Regions from separate parts of the Enterococcus sp. DIV0174 genome, predicted to be linked through region 1. Evidence: riboswitches for the same ligand, from Rfam matches in the RefSeq annotation. Region 1 holds a riboswitch; the other holds the start of a gene.

Region 1 (10,812 bases):
ATCTTGATCTGCTTTACTAAATTTATTTCTGAATAACACAGTTGCAACGAAAATTGCTAATGGTGGAACCATCCCACCTGCCATAACAGATGCCATAACGACACTACCACCAGTTGCGACAGTTGTTGCAAGCGTTGCTGTACCAAACACGTAAGCTGCTTTGTTGATTGGCCCACCAAGGTCAGCAGCCATCATTCCAGCTAACAAAGCCCCAAGTAACGCAGCATTTGAACCACTCATACTTGTCAAGAAACCATTCAATCCATCATTGATTGCTTTCATTGGCACATTGACCATCAACATCAAGAAACCAGTAATCAATAGTCCAAAGACTGGGTAGAATAAAATCGTTTTGATTCCATCCAATGATTTTGGTAAGTTCTTGAAAACTTTACGTAAGAAGACAATGACATAACCAGCCAAGAAACCACCAATCAATGCACCTAAGAAACCAGCTCCACCAGCATTAGCTAATGCGCCTGCAGCAAAACCAACAACCAATCCAGGGCGGTCACCAATACTTGATGCAATAAACCCAGCTAAAACTGGCAACATGAAACCAAATGCCGCTTGTCCAATTTGGTTGAACCAGCTTGCCATTTGATTGTAATTCCCCAAGTTTGCCAATTGATCTTGTGGTACACCCATAAATTGGTCAATCATGAAGGAAAGTGCAATCGCAATCCCACCACCGATTACAAATGGAAGCATATGCGAAACACCGTTCATCAAATCTTTATAGATTCGTTGACCGATTGTTCCATCAGCATTTCCTTCATCTGATGAATCATTTTTACTATCGCCATGGAAAACAGGTGCATTCCCTTCAACAGCAAGATTGATTAATTCCTCTGATTTACGAATACCATCACTTACTGGACGGTTAACTAATTTTTTTCCATCAAAGCGATTCATCTCAACCTTTTTATCTGCTGCAACGATTACGCCATCTGCACGTGCAATATCTTCTGCAGTCAAACGATTTTTAATTCCTTCAGAACCATTTGTTTCAACTTTGATATCTACGCCCATCTCTTTTGCTTTTTTCTTCAAAGCATCTTCTGCCATGTACGTATGCGCGATTCCGGTTGGGCAAGCTGTCACAGCTACGACAAATTTTCGATCTGAATCAGTTAACGCTTCAATTTGTTGGGCAGCTTGTTCTGCCTTTTCTTCTGCTTCTTTTTCGTCCTCAGCTGTTTGGAAAAGTTCTTGCACTTCATCAGGTGTTTGAACTTCTTTTAGTTTTGCCACAAAATCCGGATTGATCAACAAACGTGATAATGCCGCTAAAGCTTGCAAGTGAGTGTCATTTGCGCCTTCTGGAGCAGCAATCATGAAAAATAGATAAGTTGGTTGACCATCGAGTGCTTCATAGTCAACGCCAGCCTTACTTTTTGCAAATAAAACTGTTGCTTCTTTAACTGCCGCATTTTTTGCATGCGGCATTGCAATTCCATCACCTAGACCTGTTGATGTTTGAGCTTCACGCGCCAAAATCCCTTGTTTATATGTGTCAATATCTGAAATACGGCCAGCATCATACATTTTTTGGACCATTTCATCAATAGCACCTGCTTTATCAGTTGCTTGCAAATCCATGATCATTGCTTCTTTGATCATCAAATCTTTAATATTCATGGTTATCCTCCTTAAAATTTAGTCGATTTTTGTAATTTCAACTTCAGGTAATAGTGAATCAATCATTTCACGAGAAGCTAAGTCATCAGAGAACGCTGTTGCACTTCCGCAAGCAACGCCCCATTTGAAAGCTTCGACTGCATCATGATGTTTGCTAAATGAGCCAATAAATCCAGCAATCATCGAATCTCCGGCACCAACTGAGTTTTTCAAAGGGCGTACTAAAACATTCGATTGGTAGGCACCTTCCTTAGTAAATAATAAGGCACCATCGCCAGCCATTGAGATTAATACATTTTGCGCACCTTCTGCCAATAACTTACGGCCATAAGGAATGATATCTTCAACTGATTCAAAAGTAGTTTGATACAACTCTGCTAACTCATGGTTATTTGGTTTGATTAATAATGGTTCTTTTGAAAGAGCATTTTTTAAATCCTCTCCCGTAGTATCAATCACAAAATCAGCACCTTTGTCACGGATGATTTCAATCAACTCTTGATAAAAACCTTTTCTAAGACTTGCAGGTGTACTTCCAGATAACACGACAATATCGCCTGCTTCAACCGTACTCAATGCTTGTTTCAATTCATTGATTTCTTCATTAGAGATAACTGGACCTAAGCCGTTAATTTCTGTTTCAGCATCTGATTTCAATTTGATATTGATACGTGTATCTTCATGGACTTTGGTAAACAAAGTATGAATTTGTTCTTTCTTCAACCAATCAGAGATAAATTCTCCGGTAAAGCCGCCTAGAAAGCCAAGAGCAGTTGAGTTTGAATCGATTCGTTTCAAGATACGAGAAACGTTGATTCCTTTGCCACCTGGTAATTTAAAATCTTCTGTCATGCGATTCAAGTCGCCTAATTTTAATCCATCCACACGAACAATAAAGTCAATTGATGGATTAAGTGTTACTGTGTAAATCATTGAATAGCCTCCTTAATTGTTGTCAGGTCACGATAATCTGCGACAAATTCTAATGGACAACGCTCGGTTACGATTGTGGCTGCCGCTAAAGGAGCAACAGAAGTAAAAGATAGCTTGTTAAACTTAGTTTGATCAATCAAGACAAATGCTTCTTCGGATTGTCTCATCGCAATTCGCTTAAGTGCTGCTTCTTCTGGGTCAGGGGTTGTAAATCCTTGAACCAAGTGCGCGCCGTTCATTCCCATAAACGCCTTGTTAAAATGAAATGCACTCAACTGTTCCACACTACTTGAACCCAATACCGCATTAGTAGATAGCTTGACTTGGCCGCCAAGGATAATCGTTGGTATTTGTAAATCAACTAAGTTAGCAGCATGCTTGACTGAATTGGTAACAACCGTCACATTTTTTCCTTGTAAAAACGGGATCATTTCCAACGTCGTTGAGCCAGCATCCAGATAGATGACATCATCTGATTCAATCAAATCAGCGGCTAAACGAGCAATTTGTTGTTTTTCTTGAACGTTTTTGAGCGTTTTTTCACTCATCGCTTGTTCAAATCCTAAAAGCTGCTCTTTTTTTGCACCACCATGAATTCTTTCTAAAAAACCTTCGTTCTCCAACTCTTGTAAATCACGGCGAATAGTGGACTCAGATGCATCTAACAAGGTTACAAGATCTTGCGATTTAACAATTTTGTGTTGCTCTAACAAGTCTAAAATTTTCTGTCTGCGTTCTTCTGTAAGCATTTCCACAACCTCCTCACGACAAATATTAACATAATAATTATTTGCTTGCAACACAAAACATCCAAAAACAATCACTATACTTCTAAAACGTTCAATCAGCACATTTTTTGAAAAAAACCGAAAAAAAGAGAGTCATCCTACAGATAACTCTCCTAACGTTACTATTCTTTATTGGTCTTTCTTGGTATAAATTGCTTGAACTTTCACTTTTCTTGATAATCGGTAATACATACCCAAGCCAGAAAACATAATCAAAAAGCCAACCAACGAACGAATTGAGAAATTTGGGATAAATAAAACCAATGCAGCTAATACGACTGTCGGACCCATCACACGATAATATAATTTTTTATCCATTTTTTCCACCTCATGCTCTCTGTATAGTTGTTAATGCTTCTAATTTACGATAATCTAAGAAAACGACCCTTAAATGATTGTCCCCTTTTTTCAAATCAAAGAAGATGGTTCCTTTTTTCTTTTTCTGTCGGCTTATTTGGATATCTGCTAATTGCTGCTTCATTTCAGCAATTGGTAAATTCGCTAAAGCTTCAGGAGGTACATATAATCTCAAAACCACTTGATAATCTTGATACTTTTCATCTTGGACTTCTACTTCCAAATATTCACGAATGTAATAGCAATAGGCTTGAATTCCTTCGTCCATTGCGACAGTTGGATCAATCATTTTGTAACACATCATTTGCGCACGGTTTTCATCAACCCAAGGAAAATAAGCTTGCGCATTTAACGCTCCTTTTACACGACGTTCACGATACTGATTTTGTTCGATATCATAGCTTCTTGTGACAAAGAAAGTTGCAGCTTTTTTTGGTACAGGTTGCATATTTTGATTTTGATACTGGACGGACTGGATTACTCGATCAGTGTATGCATATTCAATAAATGGTTCTTTCAGTAAGCCAACACCGTTATCCCAAGCCAAGTGATCAAAACCTAACTGGTCACGATAATAAGCTTGAAAACGAAGATTCTCTTTTTTTCGCCAATTAAATGGATTTTTGTAAAGCTGGATCTTCAATACCTGATTCTCTAGTTCAGTAATACTTTCCACTTGCTGAACATCAAGAAAAATTGGTTTTGGAATAACTTTGAAGTAAGCCGCACTGTAATACATCTCCCAACAAGAAGTCAGGCACAATCCGCGATAAAATAAATCATAGCCAGCAAAATGATTACAATCAACGATCACTTCTCCTTCCTGCCCTTTCATCTTAGGGAGGCTACCAATTTCTTCTTGTGTCTCAAATAATGTTCGTCGCTCAATTTCTTTTGTATTGTGTGCCAAGAATTCACTATAGGCACGTAAATAAGCAAATACACCATGAGTTGCCATTTTCATACGAAGATAGTCATGAATCAATGCTTCTTTTTCATTAAAGACTTGTTTATCAATCACATTTTTAATTAATAGTTGCTGATTTTCATAATGAAAGCTGCATTCATTTTCTTCGTTTCCAACTACGAAAAAAATTTGTTCATTCTCTACCGCTAACTCCAATGCCAATTGAAATTTTTTCAAATGAAAGGATTCAGTTGCTTCATGAAAAGGTCGAAAAAATGTCGGCTGGATCAATAAACGAATAAGTATACCCCAATCAGTTATTTCTTGGATTTTGTCACGTTCCTCTAGGTGGTTCATCTGGATAGTCATCAATAGTTTTTCTTCGCCAAACATTTTTCTCACCTCTTTCAAATCTTTTTATAATCTAATTATAACTAACAAACGCCAAAAACCAAAATTTTTCGACTTCATAAAATATAGTAGATTTTTAAGAATTACATGGTACACTATCAATGAGGTGATAAAAATGGGACTAAAATTCGAACGTACAGATAATCTCGACAAACTTTTCGAGTCATTCGCAGTGGATCCAGAGAAAAAAGTAGCTTCTAACGAAGAGATCAACCGTTTTTTAAAACCAGAAACTCCTGACACAAAAAAAGCGAACAAAGCTGCTAAACCAAAGAAGTAAAAACAAAAAAGAAGCTATCGCGTTTTTTAGTCAATGGAAGTCGAAACAAAAGAAACTTATTTCTGACTGATTCGGTTCATATAGAGAAACAATTAAATGATAAAAACAGCATTCGTTGATTCAAAAAAGATGATTTCAATTTTCTGTTAGAAAATTGAAATCATCTTTTTATTCGGGTCCTATTTTTTTGTGCTCATTTTCTCTGAAGAAAGTTTTTTCTATTTTTAAAAAAAATTGTCGCTCATCGTTCAAGATAAGAAAAATCCCAATCTTGAATTTTTTTGATTCTCTTCACTTTTTTTCCAATTGATTAATTTTTCTTTATTCTCCATCACTATATCTCCTCACCCATCTATTCATCTAATGAATAAAAACGATATAGCTAATTGATAGGAAAGTTTAGTCATCCTCGATACAACGCCTATCCAAATCAGCTATATCGATGAGTGACCTCGAAGTAAGTTCCTATTTTTTCATGCCCTTTCTGACGATAAAAGAAATTTTATTTTTCTCAAACGTCTTCTCCTGCACTCTAATCCAAAAGAATCAAAACAAAAAGAGTAGCTACCAGAATTTTGATACATGCTTCCTATACGATAGGTAAGATCAGCCAAATAATTTGGCTTAAAAGACAGGCATTCATCTAAGGTATCTACGCTTACGAAGTGTCATTCATTCTATTTTTTACGAAACGAATCGCTTACCAATTATTCTTATTGGAATGGCATTACCAAAGAAGAAGATAAGACTCGTTTGAATTGGCAACATCACAACTGCTTTGATTAAACGAACGGCCCAAAGTTTTCCATCCGTGAAAGGAATATCATACATTATGGACAGCCATAATGGTGTCAAAAACAGGCTAATAATCAAGGTGTTCACCAACACACAAAAAAAGGCATTTTTAAGTGTGACACTTTTTTTATAAAAGAAGAAACCATAGACACAGCCACCAATAAATGCGTTAAGTGTAAAGCCGATAAAGAATGGCGCTTTCCCTAACAAAGTATTTCCTATGATATCTGCAACAGACGCACCTACGCCCGTCCAAAAAGGACCAAACAGAGACGCCATAACTACTTCGGGGATAAAATCAAAGGTTATTTTTATTAACTGTGTTTCAAAGCCAAATACTTGAGACAATAGAACCATCAGAGCAATTAGTAAACTAATGGTTGTCAGAGCGTGTACATTTAATTTATTCATTACGAGCATCTCCTCTAGAGCTGCTACACAAAAATTCATGCAGCGAATGCGAGGGCAAAACCGCGAATACTTATTCTTCGTTCATAGAGCAACATCCCATCTCTTATGACACTTAACGCTTTGTCCTCTACTCTGTTATTTTTTATTTAATGATGAGTATAACTTAGATAGTAGAATCCGGAAACAAATGCAGATCCGCCAACAATATTTCCTAAATAAACGGGAATAAAGTTCTGAATAAAGTCCAGCCAAGTCCCACTGCTTTCAAAAATGGCTGCTGGAATGACAAACGCATTTGCCACACTGTGTTGAAATCCAATGGCGACAAAAACCATCACCGGAAACCAGATCCCTAAAATTTTCCCAGCTGTATCCTTTGCTCCATAACCTAACCATAAAGCAAGACCCACAAACCAGTTACAGCCAATACCTGAAACAAAAGCTTGAAAAAATGAACTCTCTACTTTATGCTGGGCAACATTGATTACTTGTTCTTGAAAAACACCGGTGTGAGTTAACCCGACAAAGTGACCAAAAAAATAGGCGACAAAAATGGCACCCACAATATTCGCAAGTGTAATGACTCCCCAATTACTTATTAATTCCTTTAGTGTCACTTTTTTTGCAAAAAATGCACAGCTAACTGCCATCATATTTCCTGTGACTAATTCACCACCTGCTAATAAGATGACAATCAGTCCAACTGGAAACACACTTGCTCCCACCAGACTTGCAAGGCTTGGGAACTCAACAGAAATTGATGCAGATACACGAAAATATGCCAGATATCCCAATGAAATCATTGCACCCCCGATGAACCCCAAGATTAGCTTTGCTAAAAGAGTTTTTTCAATTTTTTGACTCCCCATCCGAATACTGTGTTGTAGAATTTCATTTGGATTTAACATCGACCTATCTCCTCAACCTTCAAAAACTGATTTTCTATTTTAATGATTCATTTATAATATATCTAATTCTTCAAAGTGACTTAGAATTTTAATGTCTTGCGAGACACTAACAAACGCTTTTGGATCAACTTCTTTCATGATTTTTGCTAAAAGCTCCATCTCATAAAAAGTAATGACTGTAATCAAAATTGTTTGGGCACGATAATCATAAGCACCATATCCTTGGGGAATGACCGTAATTCCCCGCTTCAAAACCTTTTGTAATTCTGGGATGACGTGGTTTGGCTGTTGCGTAATCACCATAACTTGAACTTTTTGATGCTTGACATAGACTAAATCAGTTACCTTTCCACTGACAAAAATAGCAAGCAAACTATAAAATGCATAAGGCCAGCCAAACAGATAACCTGCAGTCAAAATAATTAGCCCGTTAATTCCCATTGAGATTGCACCAACACTTCGTCCAGTATGTTGTCTAAGTGTAATAATAAGTGCATCCATTCCTCCGGTAGCAATTCCATATTTCAATGCTAAACCTAAAGAAAATCCATTGATAACTCCACCAAAAATAGCACAAATGATGGGGTCATTCGTTAGCGAAACCGTTGGAACCATTGAAATAGCAAAAGAAGCAAAAGTTACAGAGATTACTGTAAAAAAGACAAATTTTTTATTTATCTTAACCCATGCTAAGATAAACATCGGAACATTCAACAAATAATAGATAACCGAAATAGACAACGTAAATCCTCCAGTTCGATCAAATAAAGTAGAAAGAATTTGCGCAATCCCAGTCAATCCGCCTGCATAAATATGTCCCGGTTGCCAAAAAAAGTTAAGGGCTATCGAATATAAGAATGCATAGATTAACGCGATAGTTACTTTTGTTACCAAATCTTGCCAAAACTTTTCTTGTTTTGCCTGAAACATGCTGCTACACTTCCTTCATTTCCTCATTGAAGACTTCACGTGCTTTATTTTCAACAAATGGCCATTTTTCAGATTCACCTAGCAAATACCTGCTGTTTTCTTTTGCTTTTGGTACTTCATATGTCAGCCTCCTCATTCAAGAATGCATTGCTGTAGGAAAACAAAAAGTGTAAACCAGTAGAGAAGACTGAAGCAACCTTTTCTTTCTACTGGTTCCACTCATCAATCTGGTTAATCAACTAGCTAAATTGAATAGCTAAATCTACTTCTTTTTCTACAGCAGATAATAAATCGCCATGAATCATGACTTCTGTTGCCTTGTTTAATTCCTCATACATTTCAATTTCTTTATCATGTTCAATAAATGCCACGAATTGGCGGAATGCTTGATAAGCAGCCTGTGTTCCTTTTCCTAGTTTGTCTTGATAACCGCGGATATCTATTGCCTGACAGGCCGCCATTATTTCAGTTGCTACCACACGTCTAGAATTCAGTAAGATTTCTGCGGCAGTTCGTGCAGCAGTTGTTCCCATACTAACAAAGTCTTCTTGATTTTCACAAGATGGGATAGAGTCTACACTTGCTGGATGTGCTAAGATTTTATTTTCAGAAACTAAGGAAGCACAAGCGTATTGCGTAATCATAAATCCGGAATTTAATCCAGGATATTTAACTAAGAAAGAAGGGAGTTTACTTAGTTGTTTGTTTACTAATCGTTCCACACGACGTTCCGACACATTCCCTATTTCAGCTACGGCAATTCCTAGAAAATCAAATGGTTGCGCCATTGGTTCTCCGTGGAAATTCCCACCAGAAATTACTTTTCCATCACGTGTAATGATTGGATTATCGGTCACTGAGTTAATCTCAATTTCAACTTTCTCTTTCACGTACGCGACAGAATCTTTACTAGCACCATGGATTTGTGGCATACAGCGTAAAGTATACGGATCTTGCACATGATCAGGGGTTGCCTCTGTGATATAACCACTTCCTTCAATCAACCGACGAATGTTTCTAGCAGTTGCTAACTGTCCGCTTTGTGGACGAATGGTGTGTAGGTCTTCTTCAAACGGGCTAGATATTCCCCCATGTACTTCTAAAGAAAGTGCTCCTGCAATATCTGAAAGTTTCAACAACTCGATTGAATCGTACGTTGCTAGCGCACCCACAGCCGTTAAAACAGTTGTTCCATTAATGAATGCAAGACCTTCTTTTGCACTCAATTGAATAATGGCTAATCCAGCCTTCTCCATTGCCACTTTACCTGGCAATAATTCTCCTTTGTAGTAAGCTTTTCCAAGACCGAGTAAAGGCATCACCATGTGTGCTAATGGCGCCAAATCTCCAGAAGCACCTAGTGAACCTTTTTCTGGGATAAATGGATGAACTCCTTTATTTAACATGGTCATCAGTGCTTTTACCGTACTTAATCGAATACCAGAATAGCCTTTCACAAGTGAATTCACGCGAATCAGCATGATTGCACGAACGACATCTTCTGCAAAAGGATCCCCAAAACCAGCAGCGTGTGTCCGAATAAGATTTTCTTGTAGCTGTGCTGTGTCTTCTTGGGAAATGCTCACATTACATAATGAACCGAACCCTGTATTTACCCCATATACCACTCTTTTTTCGGTTACGATGTCGTCAATGATTTTCCGAGAGCGGTTGACCGCTTCTTCTGCGCTTTCTGCGATGCTCACTTGGACATTTCTTCTTGCAACGGCAACCACATCTTCCAATGTCAAACTTTTACCATCTAAAATAATTGTTTCTTCATCCGCTTTCATGTCTAATATCCTCCAATTTTCATTCGCTTATATTCAACATTTCTACTCTGGTGTTGTTCCAGGTCTACTTCCTTTATTGATCACAAAATAGAGAAGACTGGCAACAATCACTCCGACTAACCCAGCAATTAGGTTGAATGGATTAGCTGCTGCTACCATCCAAATACTCACCGCAATGGAGATAACAGGGATAATCGGTCCTAGAGGTAGCTTAAAGGCTGGTACAGTATCCATCTTTTTCCGTCTAAGCCAAATCAGCGCCAAAGCTGTGGGAATATATTGGAAGAAACGGAAAACCACACTCAATTCAGCCAATTGTTCAAATGAACCACTTAATAAAAAGCCAATCGTAATTAACCCGGATACAATAATGGCGACAATCGGTGCTCCTTTAGCATTTTTCTTTGCAATAACTTTCGGCAATAATCCTTCGTCTGAAATGGAAGCACCATAACGTGGAATCATCAATGAATCCCCCATGTTTAATCCAGCAATAGAAATTAATGCCCCAATTGAAATAATCCATTTTCCTGCCGGACCTACCATTTCAACAAATGCATCCTGCACTGGAGCATTACTTTGAAGAATCCCTGTGCCTAACATCGCGATCGTTCCAGCAATAATCATAAAATACAAAATAGATACAATGCTAATTGAT
Region 2 (10,812 bases), 990 kb from region 1:
AATTACATACAAATAGCTTAAATATAGCTTATTATAAAATTTTTTCTGCCTTGGATCGTTTAGCTCAAGGCGATCAAAGCGCAATTGCCGAAATCGATCAAGGAATTCATTTTTTTGATTGGTTAGGTCTAACAGCAATGACGGACTTCATCATTCGATTGAAGACAACTTATAGTTGATTAAATAATTTTTGTTGCAATAACATACAAAATAATTTTTCAAAACTGTTCCATTTTATACTACTTGTTGTTGAAATAACTGAGTTTTATTTCAAACAGATTATTTATTTTGGAGGGTTTCAAGATGAAAAAGAGTACACTGCTAGGGTTAAGTTTCGTTTTAGTTGCAACTGGGTTGACTGCATTAACAACTGTTTCTGTTGATGCACATGGGTATGTCAAAGAACCAGCCAGTCGTGGTTATCAAGGCTTTTTAGACAAAAATCAGCTAGGTTGGAGTGCCGCGCATGATAAATATGGTGCTGTAATTGATGACCCACAATCACTGGAAGGAAAAAAAGGGTTCCCACAAGCTGGACCTGCTGATGGGCACATTGCTTCAGCTGATGGTGTATTGGGTGATTATACTTTAGACAAACAAACAGCTGATCGTTGGACCAAACATACAGTATTCACCGGTAAAAATAATTTTTCTTGGACATTTACTGCCGACCATGCAACAACAAAATGGCATTACTATATTACGAAAAATGGTTGGGATCAAAACAAACCATTAACTCGCGATGAATTACAATTAATTGATACAATCGATCACGATGGTGATGTTGCTTCAACAGATAAAACTCATGAGGTAACAATTCCTACAGATCATCTAGGCTACCACGTGGTTTTAGCCGTTTGGGATATTGATGACACACCAAATGCGTTTTACAATGTAATTGATGTAAACGTCAAACAAGGAAATCGCTTGACTAATTTAGCACAATAAAAAGAAAGGCTGAGGCAAAACGCGCATGCGCTTTGTCTCAGCCTCTTTTTTATTTATGAAAAGTTTTAACTCATGACGGTTACTTTTACTTGACGACGTCCCCAAGCAACGCATTTCTCAACCGTTGTAAAGTGAACATCAATAATATTTCCTTTGATTGCTCCACCTGTATCAGCGGCAATTGCTACACCATAGCCTTCAACATTTACGATTGAATTCAGTGGAATCACGCTTGGATCAACGGCAATTGCTTGTGGATTGTCATACAAATCTAACCCACTTGCAGTGATATGTCCTGAACCGGGTTCTGAAAAAGAATATGCCGTAGATTCCATCATGCGAGTAGCACCTGACGTTGGTACTTCCTCTTTTGATGTGTCTTCTTTTGGCTTTTCGTTTGACTCTTCTTTGGCTGGCTCAGTTTCCTTCTCTGCGTTTTCTGCTGCCAATTTTTGTGCTTCTTCTTTTGCTTGTTGTGCTTCTTCTTTTGCTTCTTCTTTTGCTTTTTCAGCCTGTTTTTGTGCTTCTTCTTTTGCTTGTTTTTCAGCAGCCTCTTTTTTCGCGTTTTCTGTAGCAATTCGCGTTTTTTCAGCTTCTTTATTCTTAGCAATTTCGCTAAGCGTCACTTGATTATCTGTTAGTTTTTGTTTTAAAGAATCAACTTTTTCATTCAAAGAGTCCGCTTCGACTTCTAGGGAAACTTGATTATCCTTTAATGAAGTTTGTGTATCCTCTAATTTTTGATTGAGATCAACTAACTTTTGTCTTTGATTATCTAAGCTAGCAATTTTATCTTTTTCTGCTTGATGAAGAACACGAACAGCGTATGCACGATTGATAAATTCGGCCACAGTTTCAGCGTCTAAAAGTGCTTGTAAATTTCGCTCGTTTGAACCATTGATTTGAACATCTTTTAGTCGTTGTGCAACGGCTTCTTTGCGTTTCTCAATCGTTGCTTCGGTCTCCTTGATTTCTTGTTTTGATTGATCAATCGTTTTTTTGTTTTGAACAATCTCTTGTTTTATTTTTTCAACTTCTTGATACTTTTCATTAACATCATTCAATGCCACTTGTACTTCGACACTGATTTCTTCACCCTGACGTTTTGCAACTTGTTCTTTTTCATTTAAAGAATCAAGAGATTCTGCTTGAGTCACTAAGGGTAGTGCTAAATTTGCTGACAATAAGACAGCAAGCATAACTAAGGCTTTTTTTGCCTTCACGAACTCCAACACCTTTCTCCTAAAATACCAACTCTTACATTATACAAATGATTATTACAATTCATATGTCAGAAATATTACAATTTATTACAAATATAATTCGTTCACATCCATTTTCGATTAACTGTTAGCTAAAATAAAAAAGCAATTGAACTTTTTTTCGTTCAATTGCTTTATTTTTGAGCAAATTTGCTAGTTATTTTTTTTTGCGCAATTCTTTTACTAATTGGCGAATTTCATTGACATCTTTTCCTTCTTTCAATGACAATTGTGGGAAATTCTTTAAGAAGCGTCGTTGCGTATAATTCAAACGTGGCAAATAATCATTGGTTTTCGTCGATTCTTTAAATGCTTGTAACCAATCACCAGCAGATTTTTTCTCTGGTTTTGAGACAATTCCCTTGCCAAAAACTGTGCCAGAAGTTTTTTGTCGTTCTTCCCATTCGTCTTTGGTTTTTTCAAAGACTTCTTGCAAGTTTGCTTTTTGTTCATTAATTGCTTTCTGTAAATCTGTGACTGCTTTTTGGAAACTTTGTAAATTCGCTAATGTGTAACCAAGATCCATCATAATTAGCCCAATCAAAAGAACTGGCAAGTAAAAACTAAAGTGTTCCGCCAAAAATCGTTCCAAAATCAAAATATGCGGATGGATTACTTTCACGATCAAGACACAGCCCACACCCCAGAAAAGTGAAACTGGTAAAGCAACTCTTCCATTGATATTCAATGGAACATCATGGTAATCCCACCAAGTGGCATGAAATAATTTTTCTAAGCCAAAGCTAGTCAGGTACTCCAAAATCGTGACCAGAGCAGTTGATAAAACATACAGTAAAACAAGGTTCGATTGGAATGGTTCAATAAAATACAATACCCCTAAAATCCCAAAACCATAGATTGGCGTAATTGGACCAACTAAGAATCCTCGATACACGAAATGTTTGGCTTTAATGGAACAGTAAACTGTTTCCCATAACCAACCGACAAATGAATAAATAAAAAATAGCAATACTACACGGATAAATTCGGTCATAAGTGCCTCCTTTTTCTTTTTATTGTATCAATAAGCTGGAAAAATGAAAAGAAACTCTAATGAAAGAGCTTGCTGGCTTTTCATTCCAAATTTCATAAGCTACAATGTGTAATGTACTTATCGTTTTTCTTTCTACTATAAATATAGAAAATTTTACTACTTAGGAGGAATCATATGATTCAATTATTGCGTTATGCAAAAGACTATCGTAAGCAAATCATTTTGGGACCCTTTTTCAAATTTCTTGAAGCAGTTTTTGAATTAATTCTCCCTTTATTGATGGCTTCGTTGATTGATAACGGACTTAGAAAAAATGATACAGGTGTAGTCATTCAAATGGGTATTTGGATGGTTGTCATGTCAATTATCGGACTGATTTGTGCTATTATTTGTCAATACTATTCCTCAGTTGCTTCGCAAGGTTTCGGTACGGAGTTACGTAACCAACTCATGAAAAAAATCAATACACTTTCCCACAGCGAGCTAAATCATTTTGGAACAGATACCTTGATTACCCGAATGACCAATGATATCAATCAATTGCAACTAGCTTTAGCGATGGTTATCCGGCTATTGATCCGCGCGCCATTTTTAAGCATTGGTTCTGTCGTGATGGCCTTTATCATTGATTGGCAAATTGGCTTGTTCTTTTTACTCTTTTTACCCATTTTTGCGGTAATCTTGTATTTCATTATTAAAAAAACAATTCCTCTTTACCAAAAAGTACAAGAAAAATTAGATCACTTAAACGAAATCGTTAGTCAGAATCTTAGTGGCGTTCGTGTCATTCGCGCCTTTGGTCGAACAAAGACAGAGGTTAAAACCTTTGACGAAAGTACCGATGATCTGGCAAAAAATTATTTGCTCGTTTCAAATATTTCTGCACTTTTGACCCCTGCCACAACATTAATCATGAATGTAGGCATTATTTGCCTGTTGACAGTTGGTGGAATCAAAGTCAATATTGGCGGACTACAGCAAGGACAAGTGTTAGCGTTAATCAATTATATGAACCAAATGTTGTTAGCTTTGATTGTTGTTTCTAATTTAGTCGTGATTTTTACCCGTGCTGAAGCTTCAGGAAAACGTGTCAAAGAAGTCTTGACCATGGAAAATTCAATCCAAGAAATGCCAGACGCAAGCACACCTGCGCTTGACAGTCAGATAATCCTTGAATTTAAGCACGTTGATTTCCGCTATACACCAGCTTCTGGTTTGTCTTTGGAAAACATCAATTTTCAAGTGAGAAAAAATGCGATTGTCGGCATCATTGGACCCACTGGTAGTGGTAAAACAACTCTGACTCAGCTCATTCCTCGTTTCTACGATGTAAGTAATGGTGAGGTTCTCGTTGACGAGCTAGATGTCCGACAATGGGAAATGGAAAAATTGCGAGCGCAAATTGCCATGGTTCCTCAAACAGCTGTGCTTTTCACTGGCTCCATCCGAGACAACTTGCATTGGGGCAAAACGAATGCCACAGATGAAGAATGTTGGGAAGCTTTAACAATTGCACAAGCTGACGATTTTGTTCGTCAACTTCCTGATGGTTTGGACACCAAAGTTATGGAAAACGGGAAAAACTTTTCTGGTGGTCAAAAACAACGTTTGACCATCGCACGTGCTTTGATTGCAAAACCAGCGTTACTAATTCTTGACGATTCATTAAGTGCACTTGACTATCAAACAGATTTGAATTTACGCAAAGCTTTGAAAACTTCCCTTGATTGTACCGTACTGATTATTTCTCAACGAGTTCGTTCAATCCAAGAAGCAGAAACTATTTTAGTCATGGATCAAGGACGGATTGTCGCTCAAGGAACAAATGCTGAACTGTTGCGTACATCAAAAGAATACCAAGAAATCGTGGCATCGCAGGAGGAGGAATAAAATGAAACAAAAAAAATTCTCAATGCAGTTATTCAAACGATTTATCCCCTACCTGATGGCTTATCCTAAAGAAATTACTTTAGCGATTTTCTTTGGTTTGCTGAACGGTATCGCGACCGTCGTCATGACGTTACAAATTGGCCAAAGTATTGATCTGATGATTGGTATCGGACGGGTTCAATTTCAAGAACTCTTTCATTTATTGTTACTCTTTGGTGGTGTAGTACTCGTCAATGTTCTTAGTCAGTGGTTGATTCAAGTCTTAAGTAACCGGCTTGCTTATCTCTCGGTAGCGGCGCTGAGAAAAGATGCTTTTGAACGATTGAACCGTTTGCCTCTTCGCTATTATGACCAAACAGCACACGGAAATATCGTCAGTCGTTTTACCAATGATATGGATAACATTTCTATCGCCATTGCAGCAGCCTTCAATCAATTATTTTCTGGCGTTGCGATCATCATTTTATCTTTTATCTTTATGATTCATTTGAGTCCGTTGCTAACAGTTGTCGTTTTATGTGCCACCCCGATTATCTTTTTAGTCAGTTTTCTGGTCGCACGTTCTTCCCAAAACGACTTTAATCAACAGCAAAAAATTATTGGTGACATTTCCGGATTTGTGACTGAACGTATTGGAAATCAAAAAATCGTAAAAGCTTTTCAACAAGAAACAGCTAGTCAACAGGCATTTGAAACATTGAATCAAGAACTTTACGTCAAGGGACAGCGTGCTCAATTTTCTTCTTCTTTGACAAATCCTTCTTCCCGTTTTGTCGATCATTTAGCTTATCTGTCAATTGGTTTAGTTGGCGGCTTGCTTGCTTTACGAAGCGGGTCAGCAATTACCGTTGGTGTTATTTCCAGTTTTACCATCTATTCGAGTCAATTTTCTAAGCCTTTTATCGAATTATCTGGAATCACTACGCAAATTCAAACGGCCTTTGCTGGATTGGATCGAGCGTTCGAGTTGATTGATCAGCCCGAAGAGACACCTGACGCCCCTAATGCGTTTGCTTTGGATCCCAACACAATCAAAGGAGAAGTCGTTTTTGAACACGTTTCGTTTTCATATGATCCAAATCAGCGTTTGATTGAAGACTTTAATTTCAAAGCAAAACCTGGGCAAACAATTGCAATCGTCGGAAAAACAGGTGCCGGGAAATCAACGCTGGTCAATCTTTTAATGCGATTTTATGATACCACTAGCGGAAGGATTCTGATTGATGGTCACAATCTCCGTGACATCAAACGAACGACTTTGCGCAAAAGCTTTGGTATGGTTTTACAAGACACTTGGCTATTTGACAGTTCCTTACGTGCGAACCTTCGCTATGGCAATCCAAGTGCTAGTGATGAGGAAATCAATGAAGCATTAAAAGCTGCCTATATGTATGAATTTGTCGAGCGACTACCAGAAAAACTTTCAACCAAAATCGGTGGTCAAGGACTAAAAATTTCCGATGGTCAGCGACAACTATTAACGATTGCACGAACGATGATTAGTAACCCGCCCATGCTGATTTTAGATGAAGCAACTAGTTCTGTTGATACGCTAACCGAAAAGAAAATCCAACAAGCCTTCTTGACAATGATGGAAGGGAAAACCAGCTTTGTAATTGCGCACCGACTTTCCACTATTAAAAATGCGGACCAAATTCTGGTCATGGATCATGGTGAAATCGTTGAAATGGGTACACATGATGAATTATTAAAAAAAGCTGGTTACTACAATCAACTTTATCAAGCACAATTTACACATCAATAAAAAAACAGGCAATCTTCTGGGATGGGAAGATTGCCTGTTTTTTTATTTTTATTTCGTGCGAACTGTTAGACTTTGCAAAATCTTTTTATAAGGAATACTTCGTCCAACATAGTAAATTGCAATTGATTGAAGCGGGATCCAAATAACTGTTTTCAACAATCGTGGTGCCCAAACGACCCAACTAAACAGTGGGACATGATACATCAAAGCTAGCCAAAGTGGCGTCAAAATCAAATTGATAATCAACGTGACACTCAGTGTTGCTAAGATAGCATTTTTCCAAGTAATTTCTTTTCTATAGAAAAAGAAGCCGTAAATCGCACCTTCGATAAAAGCATTCAAGGTAAACCCAATAAAGAATGCTGATTTTGAAAATAATGCCATTCCGACAAGGTCAGCTAACACTGATCCAATACCAGACCAAAAAGGGCCAAATAAAATCCCCATGATGACCTGTGGAATAAATGTTACACTGAGTTTGATAAAAGGTGTTTCGATAGATATTAGTCGTGATAAAGTAACCATTAAGGCAATCAACAGCCCCATGATCGCTATCATCCGTGCGTCTAATCGATTTTTTTTCATTTTAGCATCTCCTTTAAGAGCTGCTACACAATAATATGCAGCGAATGCGAAAATAAAACCGCGAATAAGTTCCCTTATCCTTCGTCCAGGTGGCAACATCCCATCCTCCCAGCACTTAACGCTTTATTTCCTACTCTGATTTTATTTTGGGAAACAATTCCCTCACAAAATATAACATAATTATCATTGACTAGCAAACAGGAAAACTGAATGTTACTATGATTTCCGTCTTTTATGTTCGCTATTCAACAACTTCCATTAGTATTTATTCATATTATTGGATAAAATACCGAAAATTCATTCATGTTCCGTTGAAATCGCTTCTTTTTCCATTTCATGAACGACCGTCCGAAAATCTAAATATCCCGCTGCTAATCCACGCAGTAAAACTTCAGCTGTGCCAATATTGGTTGCCAAAGGAATCTCGTATACATCTGATAAACGAATCAACGCTGTTACGTCTGGTTCGTGTGGCTGCGCTGCCAGTGGATCTCTCAAGAAAATGACTAAATCAATTTCGTCTTCCGAGATCATTGCCCCAATTTGTTGGTCGCCTCCCAACGGACCTGATTTAAAACGATGAACTGGCAAATTAGTTGCCTCTTGAATTCGTAAACCTGTCGTCCCAGTTGCATAAAGCTCGTGTTTCGCTAAAATCGTTTGATAAGCTGTCGCTAATTTAATCATCAATGGTTTCTTTCGATCATGTGCAATCAAAGCAATTTTCATCAGTCACACTTCCTTTCTTTTCTTTAGTGTAACAAACTTAGGAAACCGTTTAAATTTTTTGTTACCATTTTTTTGATTTTCTTTGCTTCTTCGTCACTCTGACCAAAAAACAGACAAATTCTTGTTCATTCTGCCGTTGTTACAGGTTAGCGCTTTCATTTATACTTTAGTCAAATAAAACTTATAGAAAGTGTGGAATTTACTATGGTAGAAATGGCGTTGACACATGTTTATAAAAAATACGATAATGCAGAAAATTATTCAGTTACTGATTTTAATCTAAATATTCAAGATCGTGAATTTATTGTTTTTGTTGGACCATCTGGATGTGGGAAATCAACTACTTTACGTATGATTGCTGGTTTAGAAGATATTACGGAAGGCGAATTAAAAATTGGCGAAAAAGTCATGAATGATGTAGCTCCAAAAGATCGTGATATCGCAATGGTTTTCCAAAACTACGCTCTTTATCCTCATATGACTGTTTTTGATAATATGGCATTTGGTTTGAAATTGAGAAAATATGACAAAGCTGAAATCAAAAATCGGGTTGAAAATGCGGCAGAAATTTTAGGTCTAACCGAATACCTATCTCGTAAACCAGCTGCATTATCTGGTGGACAACGTCAACGTGTTGCTTTAGGTCGTGCAATCGTTCGTGATGCCAAAGTCTTCTTGATGGATGAACCTTTATCAAACTTAGATGCTAAATTACGTGTAGCAATGCGTGCAGAAATTGCTAAATTACACCAACGTTTAGAAACAACAACAATCTACGTTACCCATGACCAAACAGAAGCGATGACAATGGCAGATCGAATCGTTATTATGAAAGACGGATTTATTCAACAAATTGGTTCACCAAAAGAAGTTTATGACACACCAGTGAATGTTTTCGTTGCTGGATTTATTGGTTCACCTGCAATGAACTTCTTCAATGTAACGCTAAATGACGGTGTGATTACTGATGGTCACGGATTAAGACTTCGCATTCCAGAAGGAAAAAATAAAATCTTAGTAGAAAAAGGCTACAACGGCAAAGAAGTCATCTTCGGTATTCGTCCTGAAGACATCCATAGCGAACAAATTGCTTTAGATGCTTCACCAGAAGCAGTCGTTCATTCTGAAGTTGTGGTTTCAGAATTACTAGGTGCAGAAACAATGCTTTACACAAAAACTGGCTCAACTGAATTTATTTCAAAAGTCGATGCACGTGATTTCCACAAACCAGGCGAGATGATTGACCTTGCTTTCAATATCAATAAAGGACATTTCTTCGATAAAGAAACAGAAGATGTGATTACTTTACCTTAATTTTAATTGATGCCCCCTTTTTAAGAGCTGTACCGCAACCAACGGTGCAGTTCTTTTTTTTGCAATACTAGGGCCTTGTTCGATTACAAAAAAAGATAAAAGAGCTTGTGACAAACGCGTTCAGCTCTAAAAAAGAAAAACAGTTTGGAAATAGCTCTGCCTATTTTTGAAATTATTCGGCTTGTTTTTCGAGAAATTTACTTTTTGAACATCATTTGTTCGTAAAAAAGTGTCTGGAACATTCATCAAAATGATGATGTTCCAGACACTCGTTTGCTTATTTTAAAACATCATATTCATTCCATAATTCATGGCACTGGAAGATAAGTTTCTTAAACCGAAATAATACGTTGCAGTAGCTGATGTTGTATCAGCGATTGAAGCTGGTGTCCCGTACACTTCCCAATATTGGATTTGCGCGCCATTTTGATTTACAATCATTGCTCTCGGACTCCAATCACTATTATGATTAGTAGTTAGGTAAGTATATCGAGTGTTTCCTGCAATCGTAAAGCTGTAGCCTGTTACATCACCGCTTAAAAGCTGTACATCATGATAGATAAAAGGCGTTACACCTGGGATTTCTTTATCTAGTAAGACGAGCTTATTCTCATTAATCACATATCTACCTTCAGAAGTCGTACAAAGAATGTCAGTCAAGTCAGACTCACGCTCATCTATGTAAATTTTCCCCAATTCTGGTGCCACATCGTTAGTAATTTCAGCAGCTTGTGCTGGCTGACCAAACAGTAACATTCCAAACGTAACCAAGCCCAGACAAACAAATTTTTTCATTTCTAAACACTCCTTTTTTATTTTTCCCAAATCACCCGTTGCTCTTTTGCTGTACTTGGGGGATCTGCGGTATTATCGTCAATCAAGATAATCTTTTTAGGAATATCCATGTACTCGGTATCCCTAACATACTGTGCAGCGACAAAACTCAATTTTGGAAAATAGTTGGTCGGAAAAGGTTCACCTTTATACACTTTATTTTGTGAAAGATGAATATACGCAGCTCCCGTATTATTATCAAAATGAAAAACCCATCCCGGTTCTTTCCAGCCTTCACGTAATTTTACATTTGCAGTTATTTCAGGAACTTGATATTTATTATCTTTACCGTAAGGGATTTCTTTGACCGTAACATCCATGATATCCGTCAAAGGAATAATATACTCGACCGGTTCTTTTTGTCCTTTTTCTTTTTTTGTACTCTGATTCGCCGTATTCAGAAAAAATAAGCCAATCAACAGTGCGCAGATGAAGCAAGCCAAAAAGCCAAATCCAAAATATTTTTGTTTCTGATTCAAAGAACCCATTGT

Evidence for each region. Region 1 has a riboswitch for tetrahydrofolate ahead of IGJ93_RS05465 (folate family ECF transporter S component). Riboswitches for the same ligand answer to the same signal wherever they lie in the genome.
Region 2: another riboswitch for tetrahydrofolate. It lies ahead of IGJ93_RS10170 (folate family ECF transporter S component); the one in region 1 lies ahead of IGJ93_RS05465 (folate family ECF transporter S component).

The regions. Positions count from the first base shown of each region.
Region 1 covers NZ_CP172881.1:1,119,337-1,130,148, reverse strand. The annotation lists gene IGJ93_RS05495 (PTS fructose transporter subunit IIABC) at 1-1,641, opposite strand, end outside; gene pfkB (1-phosphofructokinase) at 1,660-2,574, opposite strand; gene IGJ93_RS05485 (DeoR/GlpR family DNA-binding transcription regulator) at 2,571-3,323, opposite strand; gene IGJ93_RS05480 (hypothetical protein) at 3,492-3,680, opposite strand; gene IGJ93_RS05475 (hypothetical protein) at 3,691-5,019, opposite strand; gene IGJ93_RS05470 (SPJ_0845 family protein) at 5,153-5,317, shown strand; gene IGJ93_RS05465 (folate family ECF transporter S component) at 6,002-6,532, opposite strand; THF riboswitch at 6,562-6,660, opposite strand; gene IGJ93_RS05460 (formate/nitrite transporter family protein) at 6,670-7,431, opposite strand; gene IGJ93_RS05455 (YitT family protein) at 7,483-8,361, opposite strand; gene hutH (histidine ammonia-lyase) at 8,601-10,154, opposite strand; gene IGJ93_RS05445 (APC family permease) at 10,197-10,812, opposite strand, start outside.
Region 2 covers NZ_CP172881.1:2,113,702-2,124,513, forward strand. The annotation lists gene IGJ93_RS10140 (helix-turn-helix domain-containing protein) at 1-179, shown strand, start outside; gene IGJ93_RS10145 (lytic polysaccharide monooxygenase) at 304-948, shown strand; gene IGJ93_RS10150 (3D domain-containing protein) at 1,014-2,171, opposite strand; gene IGJ93_RS10155 (putative ABC transporter permease) at 2,368-3,204, opposite strand; gene IGJ93_RS10160 (ABC transporter ATP-binding protein) at 3,379-5,094, shown strand; gene IGJ93_RS10165 (ABC transporter ATP-binding protein) at 5,096-6,859, shown strand; gene IGJ93_RS10170 (folate family ECF transporter S component) at 6,908-7,444, opposite strand; THF riboswitch at 7,481-7,584, opposite strand; gene IGJ93_RS10175 (methylglyoxal synthase) at 7,742-8,173, opposite strand; gene IGJ93_RS10180 (ABC transporter ATP-binding protein) at 8,378-9,487, shown strand; gene IGJ93_RS10185 (hypothetical protein) at 9,770-10,282, opposite strand; gene IGJ93_RS10190 (helix-turn-helix domain-containing protein) at 10,300-10,812, opposite strand, start outside.